Regions from separate parts of the Streptomyces sp. NPDC059994 genome, predicted to be linked through region 1. Evidence: riboswitches for the same ligand, from Rfam matches in the RefSeq annotation. Region 1 holds a riboswitch; each other region holds the start of a gene.
What was found. A riboswitch is a leader RNA that binds a small molecule or an ion and turns the genes downstream of it on or off. The one in region 1 is predicted to bind cyclic di-AMP.
Positions count from the first base shown of each region.

Region 2: it holds a riboswitch for cyclic di-AMP, as region 1 does, so the genes downstream of both, ACFWA7_RS22330 (M23 family metallopeptidase) here and ACFWA7_RS31575 (M23 family metallopeptidase) in region 1, are expected to answer to the same signal.
Region 3: it holds a riboswitch for cyclic di-AMP, as region 1 does, so the genes downstream of both, ACFWA7_RS36530 (peptidoglycan DD-metalloendopeptidase family protein) here and ACFWA7_RS31575 (M23 family metallopeptidase) in region 1, are expected to answer to the same signal.

Region 1 is NZ_JBHWUR010000094.1:20,051-27,189, forward strand. It holds gene ACFWA7_RS31560 (GNAT family N-acetyltransferase) at 1-1,628, opposite strand, end outside; gene ACFWA7_RS31565 (HPr family phosphocarrier protein) at 1,803-2,084, shown strand; gene ACFWA7_RS31570 (GntR family transcriptional regulator) at 2,301-2,978, opposite strand; gene ACFWA7_RS31575 (M23 family metallopeptidase) at 3,185-3,955, opposite strand; cyclic di-AMP (ydaO/yuaA leader) riboswitch at 3,969-4,129, opposite strand; gene ACFWA7_RS31580 (M16 family metallopeptidase) at 4,344-5,711, opposite strand; gene ACFWA7_RS31585 (M16 family metallopeptidase) at 5,729-7,081, opposite strand.
Region 2 is NZ_JBHWUR010000046.1:7,006-14,144, forward strand. It holds gene ACFWA7_RS22320 (PrsW family intramembrane metalloprotease) at 1-1,210, shown strand, start outside; gene ACFWA7_RS22325 (aldo/keto reductase) at 1,240-2,184, opposite strand; gene ACFWA7_RS22330 (M23 family metallopeptidase) at 2,270-3,349, opposite strand; cyclic di-AMP (ydaO/yuaA leader) riboswitch at 3,359-3,507, opposite strand; gene ACFWA7_RS22335 (PP2C family protein-serine/threonine phosphatase) at 3,663-4,811, opposite strand; gene ACFWA7_RS22340 (hypothetical protein) at 4,918-5,166, opposite strand; gene ACFWA7_RS22345 (GNAT family N-acetyltransferase) at 5,262-5,558, shown strand; tRNA gene ACFWA7_RS22350 (tRNA-Met) at 5,734-5,807, opposite strand; gene ACFWA7_RS22355 (PhlD) at 5,885-6,952, opposite strand; gene ACFWA7_RS22360 (helix-turn-helix domain-containing protein) at 7,097-7,139, opposite strand, start outside.
Region 3 is NZ_JBHWUR010000141.1:6,335-13,473, reverse strand. It holds gene ACFWA7_RS36550 (helix-turn-helix domain-containing protein) at 1-547, shown strand, start outside; gene ACFWA7_RS36545 (DUF6126 family protein) at 558-701, shown strand; gene ACFWA7_RS36540 (tyrosine-protein phosphatase) at 715-1,530, opposite strand; gene ACFWA7_RS36535 (alpha-galactosidase) at 1,726-3,840, shown strand; cyclic di-AMP (ydaO/yuaA leader) riboswitch at 4,226-4,391, shown strand; gene ACFWA7_RS36530 (peptidoglycan DD-metalloendopeptidase family protein) at 4,396-5,349, shown strand; gene ACFWA7_RS36525 (SGNH/GDSL hydrolase family protein) at 5,480-6,271, shown strand; gene ACFWA7_RS36520 (NAD-dependent epimerase/dehydratase family protein) at 6,472-7,139, opposite strand, start outside.

The sequences.
Region 1 (7,139 bases):
GTCGTGAGGTCGACGGGCGGGTGGGGACGCAGGCCCTCGGTGAGGCAGGCGTCGTAGGTGAGCAGGCCCAGGGATTCCGAGTTGCCCAGGATGGCGACACGCGGGCCCGCCGGGAGCGGCTGGCCCGCCAGGAGGACGCCCGCGTCGACCAGCTCGGTCACCGTGTCCACCCGGATCACGCCCGCCTGGCGCAGCAGCGCCGACACCGCCGCGTCCGGAACCCGGGTCACCGGGACCGCGTGGCCGGGCGGGGTCGAGCCGCTGTGGCGGGCGCCCTTCACCGCGACCACCGGCTTCACCGCCGCCGTCCGGCGCGCGAGCCGGGTGAACTTCCGCGGGTTGCCGATGGATTCGAGGTACAGCAGGACCACGTCCGTGTCCGCGTCCTCGTACCAGTACTGGAGGATGTCGTTGCCCGAGACGTCCGCCCGGTTGCCGGACGAGATGAACGTCGACAGGCCCGCGCCCCGCCGGTGCAGGCCCGAGAGGAGCGCGATCCCGATCGCTCCCGACTGGGTGAACAGTCCGATCCGTCCCCGCTGCGGCGGATCGGGCGCCAGCGAGGCGTTCAGACGCGTCCCGGGCGCGGTGTTGATGACGCCGAACGCGTTCGGCCCGATCAGCCGCATCCCGTACGACCGCACCTGGCGCAGCAGTTCGCGCTGGCGTTCGCGTCCGGCCGCGCCGCTCTCGGCGTACCCGGCGGAGAGGACGACCAGCCCCTGCACCCCGTGCTCGCCGCACTCCGCGACCGCCTCCGGCACCCGTTCGGCCGGGACGGCGACGACCGCGAGGTCGACCTGCTCCGCGATCTCGCCGAGCGAGCGGACCGCCCGGACGCCGTCGACCTCCGAACCGCCCTCCGGGAAGGCCCGGTTGACCGCGTACACACGTCCGGTGAACCCCGCGCCCAGCAGGTTGCGCAGCACCGTGCGCCCCACGCCGCCGGGCGCGCGGCCGGTGCCGATCACGGCCACCGAGCCGGGGGCGAGCAGCCGCTGCACCGAGCGCGACTCCGCGCGCTGCTCTCGGGCGCGCTGCACGGCCAGCGACTCGGCGGTCGGCTCCAGATCGAGCGTGAGATGGACCGAGCCTTCCTCGAAGGAACGCTTCTGCTGGTAGCCCGCGTCCGTGAACACCTTGATCATCTTGTTGTTGGCGGGCAGCACCTCCGCCGCGAACCGCCGGATGCCCCGCTCGCGCGCGACCGCCGCGACGTGTTCGAGCAGTGCGGAGGCGACACCGCGCCCCTGGTGGGCGTCCTGGACCAGGAACGCCACCTCGGCCTCGTCGGCCGGCGCCGAGGCGGGCCTGCCCTGCGCGTTGATCCGGTCGTAGCGGACGGTCGCGATGAACTCGCCGCCCACCGTCGCCGCGAGCCCGACGCGGTCCACGTAGTCGTGATGGGTGAAGCGGTGCACGTCCTTCGCCGACAGCCGGGGGTAGGGCGCGAAGAAGCGGTAGTACTTGGACTCGTCCGACACCTGCTCGTAGAACGAGACGAGCCGCTCCGCGTCGTCGGTCGTGATGGGCCTGATCCGCGCGGTCCCCCCGTCGCGCAGCACGACGTCGGCCTCCCAGTGGGCCGGGTACGCGGGGTCCTGCGTCTTCTCCTGCGGAGCCTGCATACGGGCAGCCTACGGGTCGCGGGGCCGCTGCGGTCAGGTCAAGGTAGGGGGCAAGGTGGAGAGGGCGGCCAGGGCCGAAGGGCCGCCGGATCCGGGACCGACGTCGGCACGAGCACGGCGCAGGACATGAGAGACTGGTCTAGACAACCGTCAGAGATTTCGAAGGGCATCACCATGGCTGAGCGCCGCGTCAATGTCGGCTGGGCCGAGGGCCTGCACGCCCGCCCCGCTTCCATCTTCGTCCGCGCCGCCACGGCCTCCGGCGTCCCCGTCACGATCGCCAAGGCCGACGGCAACCCGGTCAACGCCGCCTCCATGCTCGCGGTGCTCGGCCTGGGTGCGCAGGGCGGCGAGGAGATCGTGCTGGCTTCCGAGGCGGAGGGCGCCGAGGCGGCCCTGGACCGTCTGGCGAAGCTGGTCGAGGCGGGCCTTGAGGAGCTCCCCGAGACCGTCTGACCGCACCCGGTCGGCCGAACCCCGGCCCGGCCGGCGCGTCACCGCACTTCGCGAAACGGAGCCGCGGATCCTGAATTCAGGGTCCGCGGCTCCTTTCCTTTTAAGCGGGTGGTGCGGGTTGCGCGAACCTCTTACCCGCGCCGCTGCTTTCCGGCGGCGATTTCGGGCAGCGCGAAAAAACCCCGCCGAATCACCCCTTTGTATACGGCGACCCCGTTAAGCGCGGGCGCTCGCGGTGTTTACGGCATGTTGCGAAGTCCTCACGTCCACCGGGCGCCGCAGGCGATAGGCGGAAAACGCGCGGTCGGCGTGGTGGGCGGCCAGCGATCTGGCCCGCTCGGCGTCACCGCGCGCCAGCGCGTCCACGATCGCCCCGTGCTCCGCCCAGCACTCGGCGGGCAGCGCGGGCTGCTCCACCACGTACATCCAGGCGATCTTGTGCCGTAGCTGGGTGAGCAGCGAGATGAGGCCGGGGCTGCCGGAGGCCTGGGCCAGCGTCTCGTGGAACCAGCCGCCCAGCGAGCGCAGATCCTCGCCCTGGGTCCGCCGGATGCGGTCCTGGCCCAGCCTGACCAGGCCGCGCAGCACCTTGAGATGGGCCTCGGTGCGCCGGGCGGCCGCCCGCGAGGCGGCCAGCGGCTCCAGCATCGCGCGCAGTTCGAGCAGGTCGGCGGCCTCCTGCTCGGTCGGCTCGGCGACACAGGCCCCGGCGTGCCGGCGCGTGGTGACGAACCCCTCGGACTCCAGCGTGCGCAGCGCCTCGCGAACCGGGACGCGCGAGACCCCGTACCGCCGGGCGAGCACTTCCTCGGTGAGCCGGCTGCCGCGCGCGAAGAGTCCCGCGACGATGTCGTCGCGGATTGCCGTGCATACCGATTGCGCTGGAATGCGCATGACAGAACCTCCGCCTTAATCCCCGCGAAACGCGGTCGATCGACGCCTGTTCGGTGACTCTATTCGAGCGGTTGTTAATTCCCGGTGACATGCCGTATGCAATGCATATCTTTTGGCCACGGACGGCTCCCGGCGCGCCCGACGGCGACGCCGAAGCCCCCGGCGCGGACGCCGGGGGCTTCGGTGGAGGTTCGGGGACGGCCGCGTCAGACGTTGACGCCGCGCGAGCGCAGATACGCGATCGGGTCGATGTCCGAGCCGTACGACGAGCCCGTGCGGGCCTCGAAGTGGAGGTGCGGGCCGGTGGTGTTGCCGGTGTCGCCGGAGATGCCGATCTGCTGGCCCGGCTCGACGCGCTGGCCGACGGAGACGCCGATGGACGACAGGTGGCCGTACTGCGTGTACGTGCCGTCGTTCATGCGGATGACGATGTTGTTGCCGTAGGCGCCGCCCCAGCCCGCCTCGACGACGGTGCCCAGGCCGACGGCGTGCACCGAGGTGCCCTCGCCCGCGTGGAAGTCGATGCCGGTGTGGCTGCCGGAGGACCAGATCGAGCCGCCGGTCTTGTAGCCGGTGGAGACGTAACTGCCGTCGATCGGGGCGACGAAGGAGTTGAGGCGCTTGCGCTCGGCCTCGCGGGCGGCGCGCTCCTTGGCGGCGCGCTCCTCCTTGGCCTTCGCCTCGGCCTTGCGCTTCGCCTCGGCGGCGGCGCGGGCCTTGTCGGCGGCGTGCTTCTGGGCGGCGGCCTGGGCGTCGATGCGGTCGGCGAGGGAGTCGCCGATCACGATCGCCTGGGTGATGCCGGTGTCCTCGACGGAGGCCGCGGCGGGCGCCGAGGTCTCGGCGGCCAGGGCCGGGGAGGCGAGAGTGCCCACGACTCCGGCGGTGGCGAGAGTGGCGATGCCCGCTATGTTCGCGCTCTTGCGCGACATGGCGCTCGGACGACGGTGCTTCCCGGTGGCACGGGTGAACGCCATGAAGGGGCGGTGTCCTTTCCTTCCATCTCGCCTACCGGGTTAGCTGACGGGTTCGGAGCTGGAAGGTCTCCTACGGGCTCCTCCGCGGGCGGAGGCGTCCGATTCACCCCAGGGACTGAGTGGGTCCCCGGCTCCCCTGGCTCGCGCCAGTTGGGGACTCGGCGATCGCTGTCCGGTGCCGCGGCTGCGACGGGTGGTAACGGACAGCGCGACTGACGCTAGACGGCTGATCTTTCAATCACCAAACAGACACGTCTTTTTGTTGCCCACGCCACATGACAGACAGGCAACCTCCCCAACAAATCGGACATAAAGGAGGACCCCGGCGGCACATCGGCCACCGGGGTCCTCCTCCCACGCACGCGCCCGCGCGCGCCGGTCCGCTCAATCAGCCCGCGACGACGGTGACTTCACCGATGCCGAGCGCCTTGACGGGCTCCTCGATCTGCGCCGCGTCCCCGACGAGGACGGTCACCAGACGGTCCACCGGGAAGGCGCTGACGACCGCCGCGGTGGCCTCCACGGTGCCCGTGTCGGCCAGCAGCGCGTACAACTGCGCCTGGAAGTCGTCCGGGAGGTGCTGCTCGACCTGGTCGGCCAGCGTCCCGGCGACGGCGGCCGCCGTCTCGTACCTGAGCGGGGCCACGCCCACCAGGTTCTGCACGGCGGTCTCCCGCTCGGCGTCCGTGAGCCCCTCGGCGGCGAGCTTGCGCAGCACCGTCCACAGGTCGTCGAGGGCCGGGCCGGTGTTGGGCGTGTCCACCGAGCCGCTGATGGCGAGCATGGCCGCGCCGGTGCCCTCCGCGCCGGAGCGCAGCACCTGACCGTACGCACGCACTCCGTACGTGTAGCCCTTCTCCTCGCGCAGGACGCGGTCCAGGCGGGAGGTGAGCGTGCCGCCCAGGCAGTACGTCCCGAGGACCTGGGCGGGCCAGACGCGGTCGTGGCGGTCCGGGCCGATCCGGCCGATCAGCAACTGCGTCTGGACGGCGCCGGGCCGGTCGACGATGACCACGCGGCCGGTGTCGTCGGCGGTGACCGGGGGCATCGGGCGCTCCTCGGCCGGGGTGCCGGTCCAGGCGCCCAGGGTGTCCGCCAGGATCGCGTCCAGGTCGGTGGCGCCCAGGTCGCCCACGATCACGGCGGTGGCCGCCGCCGGGCGTACATACGCCTCGTAGAAGGCCCGCACCGCTCCCGCGTCGATCCGCGTGACGGTCTCCTCGGTGCCCTGGCGCGGGCGCGACATGCGCGCGGTGGCCGGGAAGAGCTCCCTGGAGAGCTGCTGGGCGGCGCGGCGGGCCGGGTTGGCCAGCTCGTGCGGGATCTCGTCCAGGCGGTTGCGGACCAGCCGGTCGACCTCCGCGTCGGCGAACGCGGGGGCGCGCAGCGCCTCCGCGAGCAGGCCGAGCGCCTTGGCCAGCCGGGAGACCGGCACCTCCAGGGAGACCCGCACGCCCGGGTGGTCCGCGTGCGCGTCCAGGGTGGCGCCGCAGCGCTCCAGGTCGGCGGCGAACTCCTCGGCGGAGCGCTTGTCGGTGCCCTCGGAGAACGCGCGCGCCATGATCATGGCGACGCCGTCCAGGCCCGCCGGCTCGGCGTCCAGCGGGGCGGCGAGGAAGATCTCGACGGCCACGACCTGCTGGCCGGGGCGGTCGCAGCGCAGCACGGTGAGCCCGTTGGGCAGGGTGGCGCGGCCGGGGGCGGGGAACGCCCAGGGACGCGCGGTGCCGGCGGCCGGCTGGGGGTGGAACTGCATGGTCACGCCGGTCTCGCTCACTGCTCTGCTCCCTCTGCGTCGGCGTCGGCCGCGTCGTCTGCTTCGGCGGTGGTCGGCTCGTACACCAGCACCGCCCTGTTGTCCGGGCGCAGGGTGGCCCGGGCCGCGTCCCGCACCTCCTCGGCGGTGATGTCGAGCACCCGGTCGACGGCGGTCAGGGCGAGCTGGGGGTCACCGAACAGCACCGCGTACCTGCAGAGTTCGTCGGCGCGGCCCGCGACCGTGCCGAGCCGGTCCAGCCACTCGCGCTCCAGCTGGGCCTGGGCGCGCTCCATCTCCTCGGCCGTGGGGCCCTCTTCGGCGAACCGGGCCAGCTCGTCGTCGACGGCCGACTCGATGTCGGGGACCTCGACGCCGCCGGACGTCTTGACGTCCAGCCAGCCGAGCGAGGGCGCGCCGGCGAGGCGCAGCAGGCCGAACCCGGCCGCCACGGCGCTCTGGTCGTGGCGCACCAGGCGGTTGTGGAGGCGGGAGGACTCGCCGCCGCCGAGGACGGTGAGCGCCAGGTCGGCGGCGTCGCACTCGCGCGTGCCGTCGTGCGGCAGCCGGTAGGCGGCCATCAGGGCGCGCGCGGGGACGTCCTCGTGGACGACCTCGCGCAGCTGCTCGCCGATCACGCCGGGCAGCTCGCCGTCGCGCGGGGGCTGCTTGCCGTGGTGGGTCGGGATCGAGCCGAAGTACTTCTCGATCCAGGCGAGCGTCTGCTCGGGGTCGATGTCGCCGACGACCGAGAGGACCGCGTTGTTCGGCGCGTAGTACGTACGGAAGAAGTTCCGCGCGTCCTCCAGCGTCGCCGCGTCCAGGTCGGCCATGGAGCCGATCGGCGTGTGGTGGTACGGGTGGCCCTCCGGGTAGGCCAGCGCGGTGAGCTTCTCGAACGCCGTGCCGTACGGCACGTTGTCGTACCGCTGGCGGCGCTCGTTCTTGACGACGTCGCGCTGGTTCTCCATGGACTCCTCGTCCAGTGCGGAGAGCAGCGAGCCCATGCGGTCGGCTTCCAGCCACAGCGCCAGTTCGAGCTGGTGGGTGGGCATGGTCTCGAAGTAGTTGGTGCGCTCGAAGCTGGTGGTGCCGTTGAGCGAGCCGCCCGCGCCCTGCACCAGCTCGAAGTGACCGTTTCCGTGGACCTGGTGCGAGCCCTGGAACATCAGGTGCTCGAAGAGGTGCGCCAGGCCCGTGCGGCCCTCGACCTCGTGGCGGGAACCCACGTCGTACCAGAGGCAGACCGCGGCGACCGGGGTCAGGTGGTCCTCGGAGAGCACCACGCGCAGGCCGTTGGCCAGCCGGTGCTCGGTCGCTGTCAGGCCGCCGGAGCCGGCCTGGGCGGTGGCCGTGTGACCCATGGGCATGTACGTCCCTTCGATCGCGGTGAAGAAGTCCTGCCACTGTATGCAAGCGCACCGACAC
Region 2 (7,139 bases), on a different contig from region 1:
CCTGTGCGGTCTGGTCATCCTCGCGATCGTGCGGGAACAGACCGGCACCGAGGGGTTCCTGGTGGGGCTCGCGCTGGCCGTGCTGCCCGTGCCGCTGCTCGGCACCGCGTTCCGCTGGCTCGACCGGGTGGATCCGGGCCCGTGGCGCAACCTGCTGTTCGCCTTCGCCTGGGGCGCGTGCGCCGCCGCGCTGGTGGCGATCATCGCCAACTCGTTCGCGACCAAGTGGATAGCCACGGCTACCGCCGACCCGTCCTCCGCCGACCACCTCGGTGCGACCGTCATCGCGCCCATCGTCGAGGAGAGCGCCAAGGCGGCGGCCGTGCTGCTGCTCTTCCTGTTCCGAAGAAGGGACTTCAAGGGGATAGTCGACGGCGTCGTCGTCGCGGGCTTCACCGCGACCGGCTTCGCCTTCACCGAGAACATCCTCTATCTGGGCAACGCCTTCGGCGAGGACCAGGTCAGCCACACCGCGGGCCTCTCCTCGACGACCGCGGCGACGTTCTTCGTACGGATCGTGATGTCGCCGTTCGCGCACCCGCTGTTCACGGTGTGCACCGGCATCGGCTTCGGGGCGGCCGCGCTCGCGGCGCCGGGCCGCCGCTGGCGGCGCATCGGCCTGCCGCTGCTCGGCCTGCTGTCCGCGATGGGGATGCACGCGCTGTGGAACGGCTCGTCGACGTTCGGGACGTACGGCTTCTACCTCGTCTACGCCGCGTTCATGGTCCCCGTCTTCGGCCTGCTCACCTGGCTGGCGGTCTGGAGCCGCCAGCGGGAGCTGCGCACGGTCGCGGCCGAGCTGCCCGCGTACGCGGCGGCGGGCTGGCTGGGCGCCGCCGAACCTCTCGCGCTCTCCTCGATGCGGGCCCGCTCGATGGCCCGGGACTTCGCGCACCGCACCTACGGGGGCAGACGGGCGGCGCGGACGGTCGCGGAGTACGAGGCGTTCGCGACGGCCCTCGCGTTCCTGCGCCGCCGGGCCCGCCGCGCCCAGGCCGGCCCGGACTTCACGGCCCGCGAGCAGGAGCTGCTGCACCACCTGTGGGAGCGCAGGGAGGTGGCCGGGCCCGCGCTGCACTACGCGGCGGGCGCGGCGGGCCGCATCTGGATCCCGGCTCAGCCGTACCCGTACGGACACCAGGCGCCGTACGGACAGCAGACTCCTTACGGGTACAACCAGTCCTCCCCGTACAACCCCTATCTGCGCTGAAGGCGCTGAAAGCGCCGGGGCGCGGGGAGCTACGCCGAGGCGGTCCTCAGCTCGCTCAGCTCCGCGTCCGTGAGCTCCAGGTCCGCGACCGCGAGGAGCGCGGGCAGCTGCTCGACCGTACGGGCCGAGGCGATCGGGGCGACCACGGTCGGCTGGGCGGCGAGCCAGGCGAGCGCGACGCTCGCGGGCTCGGCGCCGTGCGCCCGCGCGACGCGGTCGAGCGCGGCCAGCACCTTCGCGCCCCGGTCGGTCTCCAGGTGCTTGGCGGCGCTCCCGGCCCGCGCGCTCTGCACGGTCTGTCCCGGGCGGTACTTGCCGGTGAGGAACCCGGCGGCGAGCGAGAAGTAGGGGACGGCGGCCAGCCCCGAGCGGGCGGCGGTGTCCTGGAGGCGGCCCTCGTAGGTGCCGCGCGAGACCAGGTTGTAGTGCGGCTGGAGGGCGACGTACTTGGCCAGGCCCTCGCGGTCGGAGAAGTCCAGCGAGTCCCTGAGCCGCTCCGGGGAGATGTTGGAGGCGGCGACGGCGCGCACCTTGCCGTCCTGCACCAGCTGGTCGAGGGCGGTGACGATCTCCTCGACCGGGACGGACTCGTCGTCGAAGTGCGTGTAGTACAGGTCGATGTAGTCGGTGCCCAGCCGGCGCAGCGAGGCCTCGGCGGCGGCCTTGATGGTGGCGGCCGCGAGCCCCTTGAAGCCGGGGTGTGCGCCCGCCTTCGTGGCGACGACGACGTCCGCGCGGTTGCCGCGCGCCGCCAGCCACTTGCCGATGATCTTCTCGGACTCGCCGCCCTCGTTGCCGGGGATCCAGGACGAGTACGTGTCGGCCGTGTCCACGAAGTTGCCGCCCGCCTCGGTGTACGCGTCGAGCACCGCGAACGACGCGGCCTCGTCGGCGGTCCAGCCGAAGACGTTGCCGCCGAGGGCGAGCGGGAAGACGGAGAGGTCGGAGGCGCCCAGGGGGCGCAGAGAGGTCATAGGGGGTGAACGGGCGGGCGGTGCGCGGCTATTCCGCGCCCCCGCCCACGCCCCCGCCCACGCCCCCGCCCACGGCGAGCACGCCCTACGGATTGAGGCCCTTCGACTGCAGCCACGCCATCGGGTCGATGCCCGTGCCGCCCGGGGTGTGCACCTCCAGGTGCAGATGCGGGCCCGTCACGTTGCCGGTGGCGCCGACGCGGCCGATCGTCTCGCCGGTCGTCACCTTCTGGCCCGCGCTGACCGCGATCGAGGACTGGTGGCAGTACCAGAGCTCCGAGCCGTCCTCCAGCTCGATGACCGTGCGGTAGCCGTACGAGCCGGACCAGCCCGCCGACTTGACCGTGCCGCCGTGTATCGCCTTGAGCGGGGTGCCGGTGGGGGCGGCGAAGTCGAGGCCGGTGTGGTGGCCGGAGGACCACATCGAGCCGGCCTCGCCGAACGTCGAGGTGATCGTGTACGAGGCGACAGGGAGCGAGAAGCTCTTGGCGAGCTCGGCCAGACGCTCCTCCTCCGCCTTCTTCGCGGCGGCCTCCTCGGCGGCCTTCTTCGCGGCCGCCGCCTTCTGCGCCGCGGCGCTCTGCGCGGCCTTCGCCTCGGCCGCCGCCTGCTGGGACGCGGCCTTCTCGGCGACCGCCTTCGCCTCGGCCTCGGCGTCGTTCTGCTGCTGCTCGGCCTGCTGGAGGATGCGGGTGCGCAGGGCCTCGCCGGCGCCGGTGGCACCCTGTTCGGCGTCGGCCCGGGAGACGCCCGCCATGGTGAGGGGGGCGCTCGCGACGGCTCTGTCGGCCTGGGCGGCCGGGGAGGCGTCGGGCTTCTCGTCGCCCGCGATGTCGGAGATCAGCGTGCCCACGCCCGGCAGGGACTTGACGTCGGGGAGGTTGTCCGCGACCGAGTCGGGCAGGGATATGGAGACCGGCGGCTTGCTCTGCGCGCTGGCCATGCCGCCCGCGCCGACGGCCGCGATGACGCCTACGCCGAGGACGGTGGAGCTGCGGGCGAGCCCGCCGCGCTGCTTGGCGACGCGGTGCCTGCCGCGCACGGAGGCGACCGATTCCTCGGTGGGGTTCCACTCCTCCCACACCTCGGTGTCACCGGGCGCGGTCCCGTACAGGGAGACAGGGGGAACCGGCTGGGTGCCGAGGGCAGGCTCGTTGGACGCCACGGGGGCGCTCCTTTCCTTCCTTCTCGCCTACCGGGTTAGCTGACGGGTTCGGAGCAGGAAGGTCTCCTACGGGCACCTCTTCGAAGGTGCAAAGGTGCCCGATTCACCCCAAGTTGGTGGTTCCCCGGTTCCCTTTCGGGATTCGGCGCGTGCGCACGGTGCCGCCTCTGCGACGGCTGGGACGACCGCGCTGCGTTATCGAACGTTAATAGACAGGGGGACCGGATTCCAAGCAGTTCCCCCTGATCGTCGGGGACAACAGTTGACGATGCGTCAGTTGCTGTGCACAGGGGGGTTGTTCGGCTACACAACGTCACGGCACCACGGGCATCGTCCGCCGCCGCTCCGGCTGCCGCACCCCCGGCCGCCCCACCGCGAGCAGCGCCATGTCGTCGTTCGCGCCCCCGCCCGTATGTCTGCGCACATCGTCGATCAGCGCGTCCAGGACCCGGTCGGGCCCCGGGAAGATACGGCCGCGCAGCCGCTCGTGCGGGTCGTAGAAGACCCCCGGCGGCTCCACCGAGCGGGCCTCGGAGAGGCCGTCGGTGTAGAAGAGCAGCGTCGCCCCGGCCGGGAAGGGGTACGCGTCCGCCCGGTCCGGCCACACCCCCAGGTCCGCCATCCCCAGCGGCAGCGCGGGATCGGACGGGGTGAGCGCGTCCAGGGCCCCGTCGGCGTGGAGCAGCAGCGGCTCGGGGTGGCCCCGGTTCACCAGCCGTACGGCCCCGGCGCCGCGCGGGATCTCGGCGAGCACGGCAGTGGTGAACCCCTCGACGGCGTCCAGGCCGTCGCGCCGGGTGCCCTCCCGGGTCAGCGCGCGCTCCAGGCGCCCGGCCACGGCCTCCAGGGTCGACTCCTGCTCGGCCGCCTCCCGGAACGCCCCGATGACCACGGCCACCGCCTCCACCGCCTCCAGGCCCTTGCCCCGCACGTCCCCGACGACCAGGCGCACCCCGTACGGCGTGTCCTGGACGGCGAAGAGGTCCCCGCCGATGAAGGCACCGGCCTGGGCCGCCTCGTACCGCGCGGCCACCTGGAGGCCCCCGATGCGCTCGGCGGGCGTCGGCAGCACGGCGCGCTGGGCGGTCTCCGCGATGACCCGGGCCGAGGCGAGGCGTTCGCCGCTGCGGCGCAGCATGCGGTTGATGAAGAGGGCGAGGGCGCCGACGGTGGTGACGGTGAACAGCTCGCTGACCGCCTCGCCCGTGCTGGGGATGTCGTGCAGATACTCCGTGAGCAGCACCGCCCCGACCGCCGAGGCGCCCGCGACGGCGGTGCCGGCCGGCCCGAAGAAGGGGGCCGCGATCAGCGGCGCGGCCGCGAAGAGGGCGGCGGCGGTCAGATCGGGCGGCGTCGCCGCGTCGAGAACGACCCCGGCGACCAGGAGCAGCGCGGGCAGGACGCGCACCAGGCCGAGGCGCCGGGAGCCCTCCCGGCCGCCGCCGTCCGATCGCTGCCGCACCTGTCGTCTCCTGCCCGTCCGCAGGGCCGCCGACGTTCCGCGCCCCACCCAGGGTGCCCGGCTCCGCCGCGCGCGGCGAGCCCACCTCGGCCAACCGGGTGCGGCCTCAGTGCCGGTCGGCGCCCGTCGCGATCAGCCGGGCCCGGCATCGGCGGGGCCCGGCCCGGCCCCGTACACAGGTCCCCCGGGCGTGCCGCCGGGCCGCCGGATCGCCGTGCACGGAGGGGACGCCGCCCTTCGTGTACGGGGGCGCGGTCACCCAGGGCGCGGGCGGCGACAGGGGCAGCGACAGCGGCAGGGACAGCGGCAGGGACAGACACATCAGCAGCGCGCACAGGCCGATGAACAGCGGCACGGCCGGCACCTTCCGCCGCGTCGCCGCTCGCAGCAGTCCCGCCATATGCTCGCGCACAGCACACGCGAGACTACTCTACGTATACACCTCAGTCGGTGAGGTGCCGCTCGGCATACACCTTCAGGGCGTCCCGGACGAAGACGGCGGCGCTGCTCGCGGGCGTCGCCGTGCACCCGTCGGCGCGGGGCCGGGGCCTGGCCCGTACGGTCGTCGCCAAGGTGCTCGCCGAGGCGCTGGCCGTGCACGGGACGGCGGCCCTGATGGTGGAGGGCGCCAACCGGGCGGCGATAGGCCTGTACGAGGGCCTGGGCCTGGAATACCGCCGGTTCCTGGCGGCAGAGCTGGCGCCGGAGGGACAGCCGGGCGGGCGCACGGGTGGGCGTCGGCCCTGAGAAAGCCGAAGCCAACGGGCGGGGCCCGGGGAATGCCGAAGCCATCGGGCCGGGAGCCCGGGAAATGCCGAAACCATCGGGGCGGGGGCCCGGGAAATGCCGAAACCATCGGGGCGGGGCCCGGGAAATGCCGAAGGCCCGGCACATTCTCATGTGCCGGGCCCAAGGACTTCAGTAGCGGGGACAGGATTTGAACCTGCGACCTCTGGGTTATGAGCCCAGCGAGCTACCGAGCTGCTCCACCCCGCGTCGGTAAACACAACTGTACGGCATGCGGGGCGGTGCTCCGTACCGGTTGAAGCGGGACCTCCCCCGGGACCCTCCGCTCACGCCGACCAGTGGCCCCGCGAGGCGGCCAGCACGAACCCCGGGCCGAAGCCGATGATCAGGCCCGGCTGGCGGTCGCCGGGGGCCTGCCCGAAGGTGCGGGCCAGCACGTCGAGGACGGCGGAGCCGCCCAGGTTCCCGTTGGCGGCCAGGCTCGCCCAGGCGTGCCGCAGATCGCCGTGGTCGCGGTCGCCGTCCAGGCCGAACCCGGCGGCCGCGTCCTCCAGGACCCGGGGCCCGCCCGGGTGGACGACCGCGAACCGGAGGGCCGGGCCGCTGCCGCCGAGCCATTTGCGTACCGCCGGGAGGCTGTCGTTGAGGGCGGCGGTGGCGGCGGCCGTGGAGTCGAAGTGCAGCCCGGCCCCCGAGAGGCGGCCCTGGTAGCGGTCGATGCTGTCGGGCAGGACGTACTCGAAGGTGTCCTCGATGACGAAGCTGGGCCCGCTCCAGGCCGGGCTGTCCGAGACGACGACCGCGCCCGAGCCGTCCCCGAAGAGCACCTTGTAGATCATCGACTCCCGGCTGGTGTCGGTGTGGTTGTACGTGGCCGTCGACAGGCACTCGGAGACGACGACCAGGACGTGGGAGCCCGGGTGCGCGGCGATGTCCTGGTGCGCCCGGACCAGGCCCTGCGCGCCGCCCGCGCAGCCGATGGTCCCCATGGGGAAGCGCCGGACGTCCGGCCGCAGGCCCAGCTCCCGGACGAGGGCGACGTCGAGGGACGGCACGGTCCAGGAGGTGGTGTGGCTGGTGATGAGGCAGTCGATGTCGTCGGGGGCGAGGCCGGCGTGGGCCAGGGCCTGTCGCCCGGAGCGGACCGCGAGCCGCAGCGCGTCCTCGTACGCCGCCCTGTTCCGCTCCTCGATGGTGGCATTTCCGGCCACGGTCGGGGAGTTGAGGGGGCGGGTGAACCGGCGGGTGCGGACGGTGGTCGCGCGGGCTATTCGCAGGTGCGCCTCCAGCCGCGGCCGATCGGGGTTGGCACGCCGGATGTCTGCGCAGATCTCATCCGTGGCGATGAGGTGGTCCGGCAGAACTATGGCGGGGAGGGCTATGTGAGCGGGCACGAGTGGGCTCCCTCGGGTGGCCGACGGGCGAATCCTCAACCTACTTGAGGCGGCTGGAATTCGTTCCTGGGAATTCGAACAGAGCTCAGCCGGAGGGAGTCGTTCCGCGTACTGCCCCACCCCTGGGGCACGCCGGTCGTACGCTCAGCTCGTCAACGGCGCGCTCAGCACCGGGTGACGGCTCACG
Region 3 (7,139 bases), on a different contig from region 1:
GCGCCTGCGCGACCTGCGGCGCCGCCGCGGCCTCACCCTGGAGGCCGCCGCCCCGCGCGCCGGTCTCTCACCGGCGCACCTCTCCCGCCTTGAGACGGGCGCCCGCCAGCCCTCGCTGCCGATGCTGCTGGCGCTCGCCCGTACCTACGGTACGACGGTTTCCGAGCTGCTCGGCGAGATGCCGCCCGAGCGCGAACCCGTCATCCGGGGCGGCCGTGCCGAGCCCGCCGAGGCCGACGGCTGGACCTACCACCGGGCGGGCCACCCGGGCCGGGCCATGCAGGCCCTGCGCGTGGAGGTCCCGTACGGCACCCAGCGCGAGCTCGTCCGCGTCCACCCCGGCGAGGAGTGGCTCCACGTCCTGTCCGGGCGGCTGCGGCTCACCCTCGGCGACGCCACGCACGAACTCGACCCCGGCGACAGCGCGCACTTCGACTCGCTCACCCCGCACCGGATCTCCGCCGTCTCGCACGGCGGGGCCGCGTTCCTGTTCGTCCACACCCTGCTCCAGAGCCCCGATCCGTATCCGCACCACCCGCACGGCTGAGAGGTACGCCATGTCGCAGAACCAGGGACGGTCCGACGCGAGCACCCAGGAGACGAAGTTCCCCCGGGGGCTCGTGGTCCGGCTCTTCGCCTACTTGATCGCGGGCCACATCTTCGCGGCCTTCCTCTACCTTCTGTTCACGATCGGCAAGTAACCCGCCACGCGGCTCACGCCGCGTCCTGCACCAAGCGGTCCCGCAGCCGCTCGCGGGTCTCGGCCGTGAGGCCCAGGCCCTCGGTCAGATAGCGGTCGGTGGTGCCCCAGGTCTCCTCGATGGTGTCGAAGGCCGCGTGCAGATAGCTGGCGCGGGCGTCGAAGAGGGGGTTGAGCAGCTCCACGATCTCCGCGCTCATCCCGGCCGCGGAGGTGTCGCTGCGGTGCATCTTGTAGCGGCGGTGCGGGTCGTTGGACTTGAGGTAGTCCGCCTCGATGGCCTCCCGCTCGACGCCCACCGCGAGCAGCGACACCGCGATCGAGAGCCCGGCGCGGTCCTTGCCCGCCGCACAGTGCATCAGCGCCGGGACGCTGTCCTCTGCGAGCGCGTGCAGCACCCGGCTGTGCTCGGCCGTGCGCTCGCGGATGATCGTCCGGTACGAGCGGGACATCCGGTCGGCGCCCCGGCCGTCGGAGAGGACCGACCGCAGCTGGTTGATGTCGCCGTCGCGGACCATCTTCCAGAACTCGGCCCCGTCGGCGGGGTCCGTCAGCGGTATGTTCACATTGCGCACCCCCGGCAGGTCCACGTCCGGCCCCTCCAGCTTCTGGTCCGCCGCGTTGCGGAAGTCGAAGATGGTGTGCAGCCCGAGGGTGGCGAGGAAGGCAGCGTCCTGCTCGGTCGCGTGTGCCAGGTGGCCGCTGCGGAAGAGCCGTCCGTGCCGCAGCCGGCGGCCGTCCACGGTCGGCAGTCCGCCCACATCACGGAAGTTGCGCACCCCGGAGAGCTCGGGTTCGGTCGAAGGGACCTGCGGAGTCTGCTGCGTCACGTTCGCTCCTGATGTGGTTCGAAAAAAGATCACGCCGCTCGATCCGACGATACGACATGGGTTCCCGGGGCAATCATCTCGACGGCCCGACCGGAAGGCGACCCCCTCGCACCCGTTGCCCTCGCGGCGAAGGACCCCCGATCCTGTTGTTGGTGTTCGTGCCTGTGCGTACCTGTGCGGAACTGGGGAGTCGCGATGATCGAGACTACGGACGACGGACGGGTGTGGCTGCTCTCCGGCCGCACCAGCGGCTATGCGCTGCACCTCACGGACCACGGGGAACTCCTGCACCTCCACTGGGGCCCGCGCCTGGCCCTCGCCGACGCCGAGGCACTGGCCGCCCAGCCCCTGCCGCCCTACTGGCCCTTCGAGTCACCACTGGATGGCCAGGAGGAATACGTGGTGGAGGGCGGGCCCCGATTCGCGCGCCCCGCGCTCTCCGTACGGACCCCTCGGGTGCGCGGCACCGAGTGGACCTTCGCGGACGCCGTGGCCGACGGCGACGAACTGCGGCTGCGCTGCACCGACGCGGTGCACGGCCTGGGGCTCACCCTGCACTACCGGATGCGCGACGACGCCGACGTCGTCGAGCGCTGGGCGACCGTCGCCCACGAGGGCACGGCCGGGGACCCGGACCTGGAGCTGCTGCGGGCCGACGCGGCCGTGTGGACGCTGCCGCTGCGCGACGGCTGGCGGCTCAGCCAGCTGCACGGCCGCTGGGCGGCCGAGTCCCGGCTCGTACGGGCCGACCTCACCCCGGGCGACAAGGTGCTCGGCAGCCGCCGCGGCCACACCGGCCACCAGCACCTGCCCTGGGTCGCCCTGGACGCCGAGGGCACCGCCACCGAGGAGAGCGGCGAGGTGTACGGGTGCGCGCTCGGCTGGTCCGGGTCCTGGCGCATCGCCGTCCAGCACCTGCCGGACGGCCGGGTGCAGATCAGCGGCGGCGCCGGGTACGACGACTCCGGGCTGCTGTCCCTCGCGCCCGGCGATTCGTACACCACACCGGTCTTCGCCGGGCTGTGGAGCCCGGACGGCTTCGGCGGAGCCAGCCGGGAGTGGCACGCCTGGCAGCTGGCCCGGGTGATCCCGGATGCCGAGCGGGTGCGGCCGGTGCTCTTCAACTCCTGGGAGGCCACCGGGTTCGACATCTCCGAGCCGCAGCAGCGGGCGCTGGCGCACCGGGCGGCCGCGATGGGCGTCGAGCTGTTCGTCATCGACGACGGCTGGTTCGGGGACCGCACCCATGACGCGGCCGGGCTCGGCGACTGGACGCCCAACCCCGAGCGCTTCCCCGGCGGCCTCAAGCCGCTGGCCGACGAAGTGCACGCGCTGGGCATGCGGTTCGGGATCTGGGTCGAGCCGGAGATGGTCAACGCCGACAGCGCGCTGTACCGGGCGCACCCGGAGTGGGTGCAGCACCAGAGCGGACGCCGGCGCACCGAGTTCCGCAACCAGCTCGTGCTCAACCTGGCCCGCCCGGACGTCCAGGAGTACCTCTGGGAGCAGCTGGACGGACTCCTTTCGAGCGCGCCCGTCGACTATGTGAAGTGGGACTTCAACCGCTGCTTCACCGACGCGGGCTGGCCCGGCGAGGAGTATCCGCAGAAGCTCTGGATCGAGCATGTCCGGGCGCTGTACGGCCTGTTGGACCGGCTGCGGGCCGCGCACCCCTCGGTCGACTTCGAGTCCTGCTCGGGCGGCGGCGGCCGGATCGACCTCGGCATCCTCTCCCGTACGGACCAGGTGTGGACCTCCGACAACACCGACCCGCTGGACCGGCTCGCCATCCAGGACGGCTTCAGCCAGCTGCACCCGGCCCGGGTCATGGCCGCCTGGGTCACCGACAGCCCCAACACCCTGCTCAACGGCCGCCGCAGCAGCCTGCGCTTCCGCTTTGTGAGCGCGATGGCCGGAGCGCTCGGCATCGGCGGCGACCTCACCCGATGGAGCGAGGCCGAACTGGCCGAGGCGCGCGGGTGGGTGGAGCTGTACAAGGCGATCCGGCCGGTGGTGCAGCTCGGGGCCCAGTACCGGCTGCGGCCGCCGCGCGGGGGGCTCAGCGCCGTCCAGTACGTACGCGGCGACGACACCGTGGTCCTCGCCCATCTCCAGGCCCAGCGCTACGGCGAGCGTCCCCCGGCCGTACGGCTGCGCGGCCTGGACCCGGCGGCGGCCTATCGGTGCCTCGACACCGGGGCCGTACACAGGGGAGCGGTATTGCTGCACCGGGGTCTGGACACCGGGCTGCGGGGCGATCTTGATGCGGCGGTGTTCCGTTTCCGGCGGCTTGGCGAACTCCCGGCATAAGGAATTCGCGTTCTTGGCGCACTGAAGATCTCCATCGGGATGCACTGACCAAAAGTGGACAGAAGGGTGATAGGTGGCGGGAAGGGGTGAATCGACTAGAACTTTCACCCGGATTGGGCGATTTGATGGCTCCTGTCCATCTCCCTGGCGGGAAGGGGAGGTTGCCCGTGAGCAGCGTCATACCCGTGACGTTCCGTGGTGGCAGCCCCGAATGAATCCCCCGTTCCGGCGGGGCCTGTTGGGAATTCCGGTCGACGCAGGGTGACCGGAATTCCCGGAGGAATTCCCGGCCGGGAATGCCGAAGGCGAATGGGTACTTGTCGTGACCCACCGGGCTCGCTTACGGTCACCGCAATCCGGGTGGACCGCCGAATCCTGCCACCGCTCGGAATCCGCACCCATCCACGCGTGGCAGGAGCGGGGGACCCAGGTAAGCGCCGTCCGGAACTCCGGCACGGCTCGGGGTGAAGCCGGAACACCGCACGCGGTGCCCGGCCGGGCAGCTCCAGCCCGAACCCGACAGCTCACCTCGCAGGCGCCGGAGAGGAATCCGCCATGCCCGCGAAGGGTAAGCACCGCCGTCCCAAGTCCAGCCCGATATCCCGGGGCATGGTCGCCGCCGGTACGGGCGGCGCCGCGCTCGCCATCCCGCTGCTGGGCGCCACCGGCGCGCACGCCGCGGTGAAGACCGCCGCCCCCGCCACCGCGCCCCAGCAGGCCGTCCGCGCCGCCGGGACCTTCACCGCCGCTCCGGCCGCCGCCCCGCAGGCCGTGCCCACCACGTACAAGGTCAAGAGCGGCGACTGCCTGTCGCAGATCGCCCAGGACCACCGGCTCGGCGGCTGGCAGCGGCTCTACAAGGACAACCGCGAGGTCGTCGGCTCCGACCCGGCGCTGATCCGCCCGGGCATGAAGCTCACCCTCGGGGCCAAGGCCCCGGGCGGCGGCGCGTCGCACGGCTCCGCCAAGGCGAGCGGTTCGCACGCCTCCGGTACGAAGAAGTCCGCCCCCCGCACGCCGAAGTCCTCCCCGGCCGCCTCCGCCCCCAAGGCGGCCGCCGCCGACACCTCCTCGTCCGCCACCGCGAACCAGGGCTCCGCCTCCGGCTTCCGCGCGCCGCTCGACAGCGTGAGCATCGGCACCCCGTACCGCATGGCCGGATCCATGTGGTCCAGCGGCTACCACACGGGCGTCGACTTCGCGGCCGACACCGGCACCACGGTGAAGGCGGTCGGCGCGGGCACGGTCGTCTCGGCCGGCTGGGGCGGCGCGTACGGCAACCAGGTCGTCATCCGGCACGCCGACGGCATGTACTCCCAGTACGCCCACCTCTCGCAGTTCTCCGTCTCGGCCGGGCAGACCGTGACCGAGGGCCAGCAGCTCGGGCTCTCCGGCGCCACCGGCAACGTCACCGGCCCGCACCTGCACTTCGAGATCCGCACCACGCCCGACTACGGCTCCGACGTCGACCCGCTCGCCTACCTCCGCCAGCAGGGCGCGAACCTCTGACGGCCGTTTGCCCGTCGGTAATTGGCGCGTATTCCCGCTGCGGGAAACTGACCGGGTGGTCTATATCACCCATCGTCAACCCCTCCTTACGGTCGCGTAGGTCACACCCATAAGGGAAAGATGTGGTCTCGTGGCAGACGATTCGAGATCATTCAGCAGCGGTACGTTCGGGTCGTACACGGCGCTCGGCGACAGCTTCACGGAAGGCGTCGGCGACCCCGGCCCGGACGGGGCGTTCGTCGGCTGGGCGGACAGGTTCGCCGTGCTACTGGCAGACCAGCGACCGGAGGGGGCCTTTCGCTACGCTAATCTCGCGGTCCGCGGCAGGCTCCTCGACCAGATCGTCGAGGAGCAGGTGCCGCGGGCCAAGGAGCTCGCGCCCGACCTGGTGAGCTTCTGCGCGGGGGGCAACGACATCATCCGGCCGGGCAGCGACCCGGACGACGTGGCCGAGCGCTTCGAGCGCGCCGTGGCCGACTTGAAGAGCGCGATCCCGACGGTCATGGTGACCACCGGGTTCGACACGCGCGGGGTGCCGGTCTTCAAGCATCTGCGGGGCAAGGTCGCCACATACACCGCGCACGTGCGCTCCATCGCGGACCGCTACGGGTGCCCGGTGCTCGACCTGTGGTCGCTCAAGTCCGTTCAGGACAGGCGGGCGTGGGACGGCGACCGGCTGCATCTGTCGCCGGAGGGGCACACCCGGGTCGCACTGCGCGCCGCCCAGGTGCTCGGGCTGCAGATCCCGGCCGACCCGGACCAGGCGTGGCCCCCGCTGCCGCCGCGCAACACCCTGGACGTGCGGCGCGACGACATCCACTGGGCGCGCGAGCACCTGGTGCCGTGGATCGGACGACGGCTGCGCGGCGAGAGCTCGGGCGACCACGTGGAGCCCAAGCGCCCGGATCTGCTGCCTCTCTGACGCATCATCAGCTCCGTATCGGAGCAGCTTTCCTCGGAGCAGCTTTCCTCGGTGCGGTGCGGTGCGGTGCGGTGCGGCCCCGCGCCCCTATAGGGGTGCGGGGCTGTGGCATGTGCGGCTCTGCCGGGACGGGGGTCGCCCTGTTCGAGCGAAGCCGCGAACTTGGGGGAGCGGCCAGCCACAGACGGCCCGCAGCCGAATCACCGCTGCGCCAGCAGCCTCCGCTCCGTCTCCGGGTCGAGTCCGACCCGGGGGCGGTCCGGCCGCTGCGGAGCCTCGCCGCCGATCGATTCGAGCCAGGCCCAGGTGTCGGCGACCGTCTCCTCGACGGGACGGCAGCGCAGCCCCGACAGCACGGCCTTCCATACGTTCGAGCCGTGCATCGTGCGGTGCAGCTCGCCCGGCGGAATCCACACCGGCAGGTGGTTCCAGGGCTCGACCCCGGCGGCCAGGATCGCCTCCGGGTCCGTCCAGCGCAGCTCCGCGCCGCCGCCGGTGACCCGTACGCATGCCTCAAGGAGCTCGCCCATGGTGGTGTGGTCCGGCGGGGAGACCAGGTTGTACGGGCCGCAGAGCCCGAAGTCGGCCGCGCTCACGATCCACTCCGCCAGGTCCCGGGCGTCGATGAACTGGACCGGCAGATCGCGCGGCCCCGGCGCGAGCACCTCGCCGCCGCGCGCCATGCGCCCCAGCCACCACGGCAGCCGCCCGATGTTCTCCCACGGGCCGAGGATCAGCCCCGCGCGCACCAGGAGCGAGCGGTCCGGGCCGAACTCCTGGACGGCGGCGAGCTCGCCGCCGCGCTTGGCCCGCGGATAGTCCACCTCGTCCCCGGCGTCGGGCGAGCCCTCGACCGGCGGCGCGGCCT